Regions from separate parts of the Pelotomaculum sp. FP genome, predicted to be linked through region 1. Evidence: a T-box and tRNA genes for the amino acid it is inferred to sense, from the RefSeq annotation. Region 1 holds a T-box; the other regions hold tRNA genes.
The links. A T-box is a leader RNA that pairs with one kind of tRNA and senses whether it is charged. The one in region 1 lies ahead of glyQ (glycine--tRNA ligase subunit alpha), so its partner is inferred to be a tRNA-Gly.
Positions count from the first base shown of each region.

Region 2: it encodes a tRNA-Gly, which carries the amino acid that the T-box ahead of glyQ (glycine--tRNA ligase subunit alpha) is inferred to sense. The anticodon was not compared.
Region 3: it encodes a tRNA-Gly, which carries the amino acid that the T-box ahead of glyQ (glycine--tRNA ligase subunit alpha) is inferred to sense. The anticodon was not compared.

Region 1 covers NZ_QFGB01000023.1:14,827-18,096, reverse strand. The annotation lists gene glyS (glycine--tRNA ligase subunit beta) at 1-797, opposite strand, end outside; gene glyQ (glycine--tRNA ligase subunit alpha) at 801-1,679, opposite strand; T-box leader at 1,755-2,210, opposite strand; gene Psfp_RS10660 (DUF4342 domain-containing protein) at 2,305-2,736, opposite strand; gene recO (DNA repair protein RecO) at 2,786-3,270, opposite strand, start outside.
Region 2 covers NZ_QFGB01000087.1:728-3,997, reverse strand. The annotation lists gene Psfp_RS19925 (arginine decarboxylase, pyruvoyl-dependent) at 1-181, shown strand, start outside; gene speE (polyamine aminopropyltransferase) at 221-1,048, shown strand; tRNA gene Psfp_RS19915 (tRNA-Asp) at 1,371-1,447, shown strand; tRNA gene Psfp_RS19910 (tRNA-Phe) at 1,456-1,531, shown strand; tRNA gene Psfp_RS19905 (tRNA-Gly) at 1,572-1,646, shown strand; tRNA gene Psfp_RS19900 (tRNA-Cys) at 1,654-1,728, shown strand; gene Psfp_RS19895 (recombinase zinc beta ribbon domain-containing protein) at 1,707-3,270, opposite strand, start outside.
Region 3 covers NZ_QFGB01000002.1:141,465-144,734, reverse strand. The annotation lists gene Psfp_RS01530 (adenylosuccinate synthase) at 1-688, shown strand, start outside; tRNA gene Psfp_RS01525 (tRNA-Lys) at 1,039-1,114, shown strand; tRNA gene Psfp_RS01520 (tRNA-Glu) at 1,136-1,211, shown strand; tRNA gene Psfp_RS01515 (tRNA-Gly) at 1,315-1,389, shown strand; partial or broken gene hydE ([FeFe] hydrogenase H-cluster radical SAM maturase HydE) at 1,641-2,266, shown strand; partial or broken gene Psfp_RS01505 ([FeFe] hydrogenase H-cluster maturation GTPase HydF) at 2,316-2,722, shown strand; partial or broken gene Psfp_RS01500 (4Fe-4S binding protein) at 2,953-3,138, shown strand; gene Psfp_RS01495 (hypothetical protein) at 3,158-3,270, shown strand, end outside.

The DNA.
Region 1 (3,270 bases):
AATTCGCCCACTAACGCAGTCGGGTACTCCACCAGGTTGTTGACCTCGCTCAATAGTTCCTCGTCTTCTTCCACCCTGCCACCTGCGGCGCGAGCCTGTTCCTGGACCTGCTGCCAGATCGCCTGTTTTCGTTCAGCAGGGTCAACCAAAACATAATTACTCCTCATTTTCTCGAAATATTCCTGCGGCGACACTAGTGTTACAGCTTCCCGGGTTAAAAAGCGATGACCGCGGGTGGTCCGCCCGGCTTTCAGCCCGGCAAATTCAAATTCCACTATATCGGGGCCGAAAAGCGATACAATCCAGCGGATCGGCCTGGCAAAGCGGACGTCCAGGTCCCCCCAACGCATCGGCTTGGGAAAGTGAAGCCCGCTGATCAAACTCACCCCTGCCTGGGGTAAAACGTCCAGGGCCGGACGGCCCGGCTCCCGTTTTACAGCAAAGACATATTCGACATGGCCGACCGGTTTTTTGAGCAGGTCACCTACCGCGACTCCCTGGCTCCGGGCAAAACCTTCGGCCGCTCTGGTCGGCGAACCGTCAGATTTGTAGGCCACTTTTACCGCAGGTCCCTTTACTTCCATCTCCAATGACTGCTGGTGGATAGCCAGGCCTTCCACATACAGCGTGATGCGGCGGGGAGTGCCGTAAGCCGCCAGCCGTTTATATGAGAGACGCTGCTCCTGAAAAAGGGCGGCGGCATTGTCCTTGAGCTCCGCCAAAGCCGACTCCAGAAACCTGGCCGGCATTTCTTCCACACCTATCTCAAGCAGGTAATCCTGCGCGTTAATTGTCATCACCTACGCCTCCTTCCTCTTCAGGAGCGGGTAACCCATCGCCTCACGCTGCTCAACGTAGGCCTGGGCACATACTCGCGCCATGTTTCTAACTCTGGCGATGAAGCCGGTCCGCTCGGTTACGCTGATAGCCCCCCGGGCGTCTAATAAGTTGAAGGTATGGGAGCACTTGAGCACGTAATCGTAAGCCGGCAGGACAAAACCTTTTTCAATCACCCGTAAGGCCTCCTGCTCATACATTTCAAATAGCTTAAACAGCATATCAGTATCCGCCAATTCGAAGTTATAGTGAGAGTGCTCAACTTCTCCCTGGTGATGCACATCACCATAAGTTATATGATCAACCCAGGTAATGTCGTAGACACTGTCCACGCCCTGGATGAACATGGCCAGACGCTCCAGGCCATAGGTGATTTCAGCGCAAACAGGGCGGCAGTCAATACCGCCGCACTGCTGGAAGTAGGTGAACTGGGTCACTTCCATACCATCCAGCCAGACTTCCCAGCCCAGGCCCCAGGCGCCCAGGGTGGGGGATTCCCAGTTGTCTTCAACAAAACGGATGTCATGTTGATCCGGATCGATCCCGATAGCCCTGAGGCTGTCCAGGTAAACCTCCAGCACATCATCGGGGGACGGCTTTAAAATTACCTGATATTGATAATAATGCTGCAAGCGGTTGGGGTTCTCCCCATAACGGCCGTCGGTAGGCCGCCGCGAGGGTTCAACATAGGCCACCCGCCACGGTTCGGGACCGAGCGCCATCAAAAACGTTGCCGGATTCATCGTACCGGCTCCTTTTTCAACATCGTAGGGCTGCTGAATGAGGCATTTCTGCCGTGACCAGAAATCATCCAGCTTGAGAATAAGTTCCTGAAAGTTCATAATTACCTCCCTCTATGAAAAGATATTATTGTATATTTTGGAATAAATAAAAAACTCCCGGTCCCAGGTATCACTACCAGGGACGGGAGTTCGTTCCCGCGGTTCCACCCTGCTTGGCTGTGTTTCGGTCGTCAGACGTCGGACGTCAGACGTCTGAAAAAAACAGCCCTCTTTTGGAAGCAAGCTTTACTTACTTTCACCGGTTCTATTGTACTACCCTGAAAATACATATGGCTTCTGCAGTGTTGGCCCAATGTAGGTGCGAATTCATTCGCACAATGCAACATTAACCTCAACAAGTTCGGCGCTGACGCGCCGTTGTGCGATTAAAATCGCACCTACATCGGCTGGTATTTTCATAATACATGGCGCCACGATAGCGGCGTGGGCAACTACCCTGCAAAAGACCGGTTGCAGCTTTCCTCTTGCGGCTTGGAAACCCCTTCACCGGAGCTGTTTTACCCGTTTCCACCAATACGGGCTCTCTAACAAAACAATAATCCGGCTACTATTTTTCCTCATTGCCTGATATTTTTTTACCAATTTAACAGATTCGGTGAGTAAAGTCAATGCCTGTGTCAATATTTACTTGTCATATCAGAGGCTTCCAGACGGTACTTTTCGGTTATAATCCTTCCTTTTCTGCTGTACAGGGCTCACCAACAGGCTCAATGTGCCGGCGCTCAAACTCCAGGGTGTACTTATGGGCCATCGCCGTCACCGTGCCAAGCGCACCCAGAATAGCTATCTCACTGCTGGCCAGAGCCCCGATAAGCCCCAGCGCCCCCACGGAAGCAGGGACTTCAAATACGGTTTCGTCACCTTTTTTTAATTTTATCCTATAGTTTTGCCCCTTGTGGAGCAGGCTCTTAAACTGCCCTACCATTTCCTGCCCGCGTGCCTGAAAGCGCTCACCTATATTGCGTCCCTTTTCCTCGAGATCAACCAGCGCCTGGACCACATCGCCCCCCGCCTCCTCAAGCGCTTCCCTGGCCTCCTTGTACCCAACTCCCAGCCGGGCCCTCAGTATGTCAATCTTTTCAAGATCACTGTTCATTTTTATCCCCTCTCTCCATTTTTTCTATTTACTCCCCATAAGATGATTTTTATACATAACGGGATAAAAAAGCAGCTGATTTTAATTCCCCCTCCAGGTGGTACCGGATGTATTTCCGGAGCATGTTCTGGAGTTGTTTCCTGGTGGGCTCGTCCACTTTGAGCTGGTGCAGTCTGGCGGGATCCCAGTCGGCCAAGATTTTCAATACCTCCACCTGCCCCCGGTTGCACGGCGCCGCATCCAGGTCGGCCGTACTGCAGTCGCCGCACAGTACCCCTCCCATGGACGGACTGAAGGAAAGCGGACCCTGCAACAACTCGGCGCCGCAACTGGCGCAGGCATCTAAAACCGGGCTGTAACCTAAAAGTCCCGCGGCTTTGATTTCAAAGGCCCGTATTAATAATTCCGGATCTTTCACCGCCAGCAAGCGAAGAGTGGCCAAAAGAAGCAAAAAAAGAGGCCCATTAGGTTCTCCTTCGGCGGTAAAGACATCAACCAGTTCAGCCATGTAGCTGGCCCGGCTGATGCTCCCAA
Region 2 (3,270 bases), on a different contig from region 1:
GGTTATTATGGAGTTCTCGGGTAGATGTGGTAAAGACCAGGCTGAAAAGGCCATTAAGAGTATGCTTGAGGAAGCCTTTGCAACAAGGGGTATGGAACTGGCAGGCATCAAGATGGCATCAACGGAACACCAGGTAGAAACCATAGGTTGTGCCCTGGCTGCGGTACCCCTCTGGTATTAATAAATATGAATGATGGAGGAGCAGATAATGGAATCAAAGTTGGCTTTATGGGTTAAGGAGCAGCAAACGGACAATTTGGCCCTGTCGTGCCGGGTCTCTAAGGTCCTGCACCGCGAGAAGACCCCTTTTCAGGATATGGCGGTAGTTGATACGCTTCAGTATGGACGGATGCTGGTGCTGGATAATATTATCCAGACCACGGTGGGTGATGAATTTGTATACCATGAAATGATTACCCACGTTGCGCTCAATACCCACCCTTCACCGAAAAGAGTGCTGGTTATAGGAGGCGGGGACGGCGGAGCCGTACGTGAAATTGTTAAACACACGTCCATTGAAAAAGTTGTGCACTGCGAGATTGACGGAGCGGTCATTGAGGTTGCGAAAAAGTACTTGCCCGAAATCAGCTGCGCCTTGGACAACCCCAAGGTCGAAATTATTATTGACGATGGTATTAAACACGTCAGGGAAAACAAACAAACCTACGATGTTATTGTGGTAGATTCGCCTGACCCGATTGGCCCGGCCGAGGGGCTGTTCAGCGCCGGATTTTACGAAGATCTTGCGGCAGCGCTGAAAGACGACGGGATTTTTGTCGCCCAGACGGAATCACCTTTCATAAACCGTGACCTTATCCCAAGGCTGTATCGTGACATAGCGGGGATATTTCCAATAACGCGTCTTTTCCTGGCGAACGTGCCTACATATCCCGGCGGACTGTGGAGTTTTACTATGGGCTCCAAGAAGTATGACCCGCTGGGGGTGGATCGGAAGAAGATACCCGAGTTGAAGACCAGGTACTACAGTCCGGCCATCCACCAGGCATGCTTTGTGCTGCCGCCCTTTGTGCAGGAGCTGCTGAAGTAGAAATTAGTCATAGTAGGCGCACCTGTGGATTTAACAACCGTTTCCGGCCAGGTACCGGAAAGAGGTCTCGACAGGTGCGCCTGATTTTTCATGGCCTAAGGGAAGTTATATGTGGTGGTCGATTCTCGCTTTAGAATGTTGGAGTAGAAGCTTGAATAAACTATATCAAGACCCAGATAATAGGGAGCAGGCCGAGGAAGTCCAGTGGTTGCGCAGAAAAATACTGTTTTTAATAAAAAACCATTTGACTTCGGAAGCCGGATTAGGTATACTAGTCAATGTCAGTAATGACCCCCTAGGCCAACGGAAATGGGGCAAGCACGGAGCTGTGGTGTAGTGGCCTAACATGCCTGCCTGTCACGCAGGAGATCGCGGGTTCGACTCCCGTCAGCTCCGCCACTTTTCAAGCCACGGTAGCTCAGTTGGTAGAGCAGCGGACTGAAAATCCGCGTGTCGCTGGTTCGATTCCGGCCCGTGGCACCAACTTGACAGTAATCGCAAAATTTGATAAAATATACTCCATGCGGAAGTAGCTCAGTGGTAGAGCATCGCCTTGCCAAGGCGAGGGTCGCGAGTTCGAATCTCGTCTTCCGCTCCATTTGATCGGCGACATAGCCAAGTGGTAAGGCAGAGGACTGCAAATCCTCCATTCCCCGGTTCAAATCCGGGTGTCGCCTCCACGTATAGCCGGGGATAATTTTTCCCCGGCTTCAGCCTTTTTTAACGCTTCTATTACAAGATGGCTTGATTGATCGACGGGTGAAGGCCAGAAGTATATATGTAGCATATTCTGAACCGGATCGTATTGCAATTGCTTCACAAAGCCTTTAACTGCCATTTTCTTTTCATAGTTATCAATGTTTTTGCTTCGTAAAACAGAATCCAGGGAATTAATTTTTTTCAATACCATAGCCTTGTCAATTATTATGGATTCTGGCTTATCTACTTTAATTTCTTCTAGATCCCGGAGTAAAGAAGATTTTTCTTGTTGCAATTTATCCATCTCTTTTATAAGGGTTGGCATAACGTTGCTGTCCTGTGCATGCTTAATTGCCTCTAGAATATTGTTTATAGAATTTTGTTTTTCATCAATTAGTTTTTGTAAACGTCTTTCAGCTTCCAGTTGATCACTGCTATCATCTTTTAATATTTTTTCTGCTTCCTCGACTATTTTTTCAAGCATGGCCGGGGTAAAAAAACCTTTGATATATTCGATCACAACTTTTTCAATTTCATCCTGGGCCAGGTGGGCATTGTTGTCACAACTAGCCTGGTTGTCCCTATTGGAGCAAATGTAATATAGATAGCCTCCGGATGGCGATCCTTTCATAGGTCCACCACAGCGGAGACATACAAACATATTTTCTCCAATAAGATTTTTGCCTGTAAAAAGATAACGACTATTTTCTGCCCGGGGTGCTCTGAAACCGGGCTTTTTTCTTTTTTCCATAAGTGGCCCCTTCACCTTTACCAGTTCTGCAAACTCCTCATCTGAAATAATTTTCGGGTGCGCATTTTCTATGCGAAGCCATTCCTCTTGGTTCTTCCATTTCTGTCCGGTACCTACCAGGTCCTTGCCGGTACGGTTAAAATACCCTATGCCATTATAATAACCTTCCAAGGCTTTTACGCACATTTCCCTAATTGATGATAGACTCCATGGTTTCCCCCTTGCATTAAGTATCAGATCGCGCCGACCGTCCCACTTTGGTTCTGTTGACTGAAGGTGGTTTATTATGGTTTTAAGGGTCATATTCCTCTTATGCCAACAGGTTAAAACTACATACCGTACGATCAATGCCTGTTCTTCCACCACGTCCCATAATAATTTTATAATGTCTTTACCGCGAGCGTCTTTACCTCTGATTACACGAATGTTTTTATAACCGTAGGCGGGAGGTCCACCATTACGGTAGCAATAGCCGGTTTCCGGATCGCGCTCCTGGAAGTTGCGCAACATGCCTCGCATGGTCCAATAGGCTGTTTCAACAGAACGAGCTTCATCTTTAGTTTCGCTCATGCCTTCCCACCATACACCCATGATGGATTTACGGTCATACTCAGGTTCACTGACACCAATTACCTCAACACCATGTTTCCGGAGATCATTTGCCCATGTAACACGCAGCACTTTACGCCGGGCAAATCTGCTTTTTTCATCTACCAAAAAAAGACTTATGCGCTGATCGGATTTTGCCTTTTCCAGCAAACGAAGGACCCTG
Region 3 (3,270 bases), on a different contig from region 1:
GGCTGATGACTCTTTGCTTATCAATGAGGCCTTCAAGAAGGGGCAGAACGTGCTCTTTGAGGGCGCTCAGGGCACCCTGCTGGATATTGACCATGGCACCTATCCCTATGTCACCTCTTCGCACCCGACTGCCGGGGGCGCCTGCCTGGGCGCAGGGGTTGGACCGACCAAGATTGACCGTGTCATCGGCGTTGCCAAAGCTTATACCACGAGGGTCGGGGAAGGTCCCTTTGCCACGGAACTTGAGGACGACACCGGCGAGTACATCCGCACCCAAGGGGGCGAGTTCGGCACCACCACCGGCCGGCCACGCCGCTGCGGTTGGTTTGACGGGGTAGTGGCCCGCTATGCCGTGCGCATCAACGGCCTGGACTATCTTGCCATCACCAAGCTGGATGTCCTGAGTGGTCTGGAAAAGGTTAAAATCTGTACCGGTTACAACTACCGCGGGAGAATTATTGAAGAATTTCCGGCCAGCCTCAGGGTTTTAGAAGAGTGCGTGCCTGTCTACGAGGAGTTTGACGGCTGGCAGGATGATATTACTTCAGCCAAAACACTGTCGGATCTCCCAACTTCCGCCAGAAAGTACCTGGAACGGGTCAGCGAAGTCGCCGGTGTGCCCATAGCCCTGGTTGGCGTCGGCAGCAGGCGCAGCCAGACCATTCTAACAACCGAACTATACAAATAATCTAAATACCCCCGGCCCGGCCGGGGGTTTAGTATGTGGGTGTGAATTCATTCGCACAATGACCCCACAGAAATGCATGTTATTAAAGGATTGGCATTAATTCCTGAAACGCTAGGAGGTTATGCCCAGTGATCCCCTTTGCAATTTAAACCAGCATAACGAATTATAATACGGGCGCATATACTATTGTTCTGCCGGCGCCTCCGCTGTATAAGAACGATCCAACCAAAAAAGGAACCTATTCAATATTTAGTTAATGCTTTTTATCTGATAATCCTTTAAGTTTTATATTTTTTAGTGGTTGACACCCCATCGGGGTTATAGTAATATATCTATCTGTAAGGCTTGTTGGGCCATTAGCTCAGTCGGTAGAGCACCTGACTTTTAATCAGGGTGTCCCGCGTTCGAGTCGCGGATGGCTCACCAATTTAATCCTTGCGAATATACGGCCCCATGGTCAAGCGGCCTAAGACACCGCCCTTTCACGGCGGTAACCCGGGTTCGAATCCCGGTGGGGTCACCAAGACGTATAACGAAGCAGCCTTGGACAGGCTGCTTTTACCATCAAACAACAAGTCTGAATAACTTGCATTTTCATCTGGATCAGGCTATAATAATAGAACTAAGCGGGTGTAGCTCAACGGTAGAGCATCAGCTTCCCAAGCTGAGGGTTGCGAGTTCGATCCTCGTCACCCGCTCCAAGAAAATCAAGGGTTCCGAAGCTTATAGGTTTACGACAGGATGAATTTGACGACAATATTGACGACAACCAGACGTTTTGAATGAAAAAAGCTTAGGTTTTTGACCTGAGCTTTTAATCATTTTCGCCAACGTTCCATTAAATTAAAAAGTTGGTTTTATCTCTGAAACCATAGAACGGGCATAGAAGGGGCTTTAAAGTGTTACAAATACAAATCCTACCAGATAATTTCCCCCCTGTCCTGGGGCATTTTATAAAGAGCTGTTTGACGCAGATGTCGATCGCTACCTTCTCCGACATGAAACGGCGAATGAAGACCATTACGGGAAACTTCATCCGCCGGAGCTGAGTCTGAACAACCGTAAGCGGTGCTTATATAACCTAAAGGAAATCGGATACCAGGTCGGAGCCGGTTTTATGGTGGATTCTCCTTATCAGACCTATGAAACGCTGGCGGAGGATTTCCTTTTCCTGTGGGAACTGGACCCCCATATGATCGAGATCGGTTCGTTTATCCCGCATAAGGATACAAGGTTCACCGGATTTTATCATCCCTCCTCCCGCCATACACTCATTTTGCTGTCGCTTATCAGAATCATGCTGCCGAAAACCCTGCTTCCGGCTACCACCGCGCTTGGCACCGTAGACGACATGGGCCGGGAAAAAGGGCTTATGGCGGGCGCAAATGTCGTAATGCCGAATTTGTCACCCTTAAAACATCGATCAGATTATTCACTATATGATAACAAGCTTTGTAAAGGCTGGGAAGCTGCCGAGTATCTGCCGGGGCTTGCCCGTCATATTGAATCCATGGGTCTTACGCCGACTTTTCACGTGGAGATCATGTGGACTTACAAAAAGGAGGTGCGCCGACATGAGAACGGAACACGATATGCTCGGCGAGATGCCAATTGACGACGGCCCTACGCTGATCTGGATGAAATGGTGCGGGGCATCAAACGCATTGAACGTCTCTCTCCGGGGGACAAGGTATTGATTGTGGAGGGCTGCATCCATCACAGGCAGTCGGATGACATCGGCAAAGTAAAAATTCCCCGTTGGATACGCCAGATCGCGGGCGGAGATATCAAGTTGAATGGGCAAGCGGCGCGTGTTATCCCAGAGATATTTCGGAATACGCGGTTATCGTCCATTGCGGCGGCTGCATGTTAAATCGGAGGGAAATGCAGTATCGCGTCGAAAAGGCGCGCGAGCAAGGCGTCTACATCACGAATTACGGTATACTCATCGCCTATGTCATGGGAATCCTCCCAAGGGCGCTGAAGCCTTTCCCCGTCGCAAGCCTTGCTCTGGAGAAAAACGGCTTGGTATAAAATAAGACATTCAGAAAAGAAATGAACTTATTTTATTTTCTATAAATTCTTTAACGGGATTTGGTTTTTGGAAGAGGGCTTTACGGCTCTCTTTCTTTTTTTGCAGAAATCATTTAATTAAATTTTCATATAGTTATTGACATATGCCCATAATAGGGTTATGGTAGTTATGAGCATATGTCAATAATTATTTAAAAAAAGACTTATGTTGGTTTGTAACAGCAAAATTATTAAAGGAGATGAGCTCTATGGCAGCTATGGTAAACAAGGAAAAATGCATTGGCTGCGGCCGATGCGAGGATGTGTGCCCTGTAGGGGCAATCAAACTTGAAGATGGTAAAGCAGTCATAAGTGACGAATGTGTTGAATGCGGTGCATGTGTTGGAGAATGTCCAAGTGAAGCAATAAGTTTATAAGTTCATGAGGAGGTCTTGTATGATTGAAATTGCAAAAAATGATTACTATACAATGACTTATGATGGAACAGATAACTGCATTTATTGGGTAATGAAAGGGTTTTGGAAAGACATGTCCGTTGTGCCCGATTT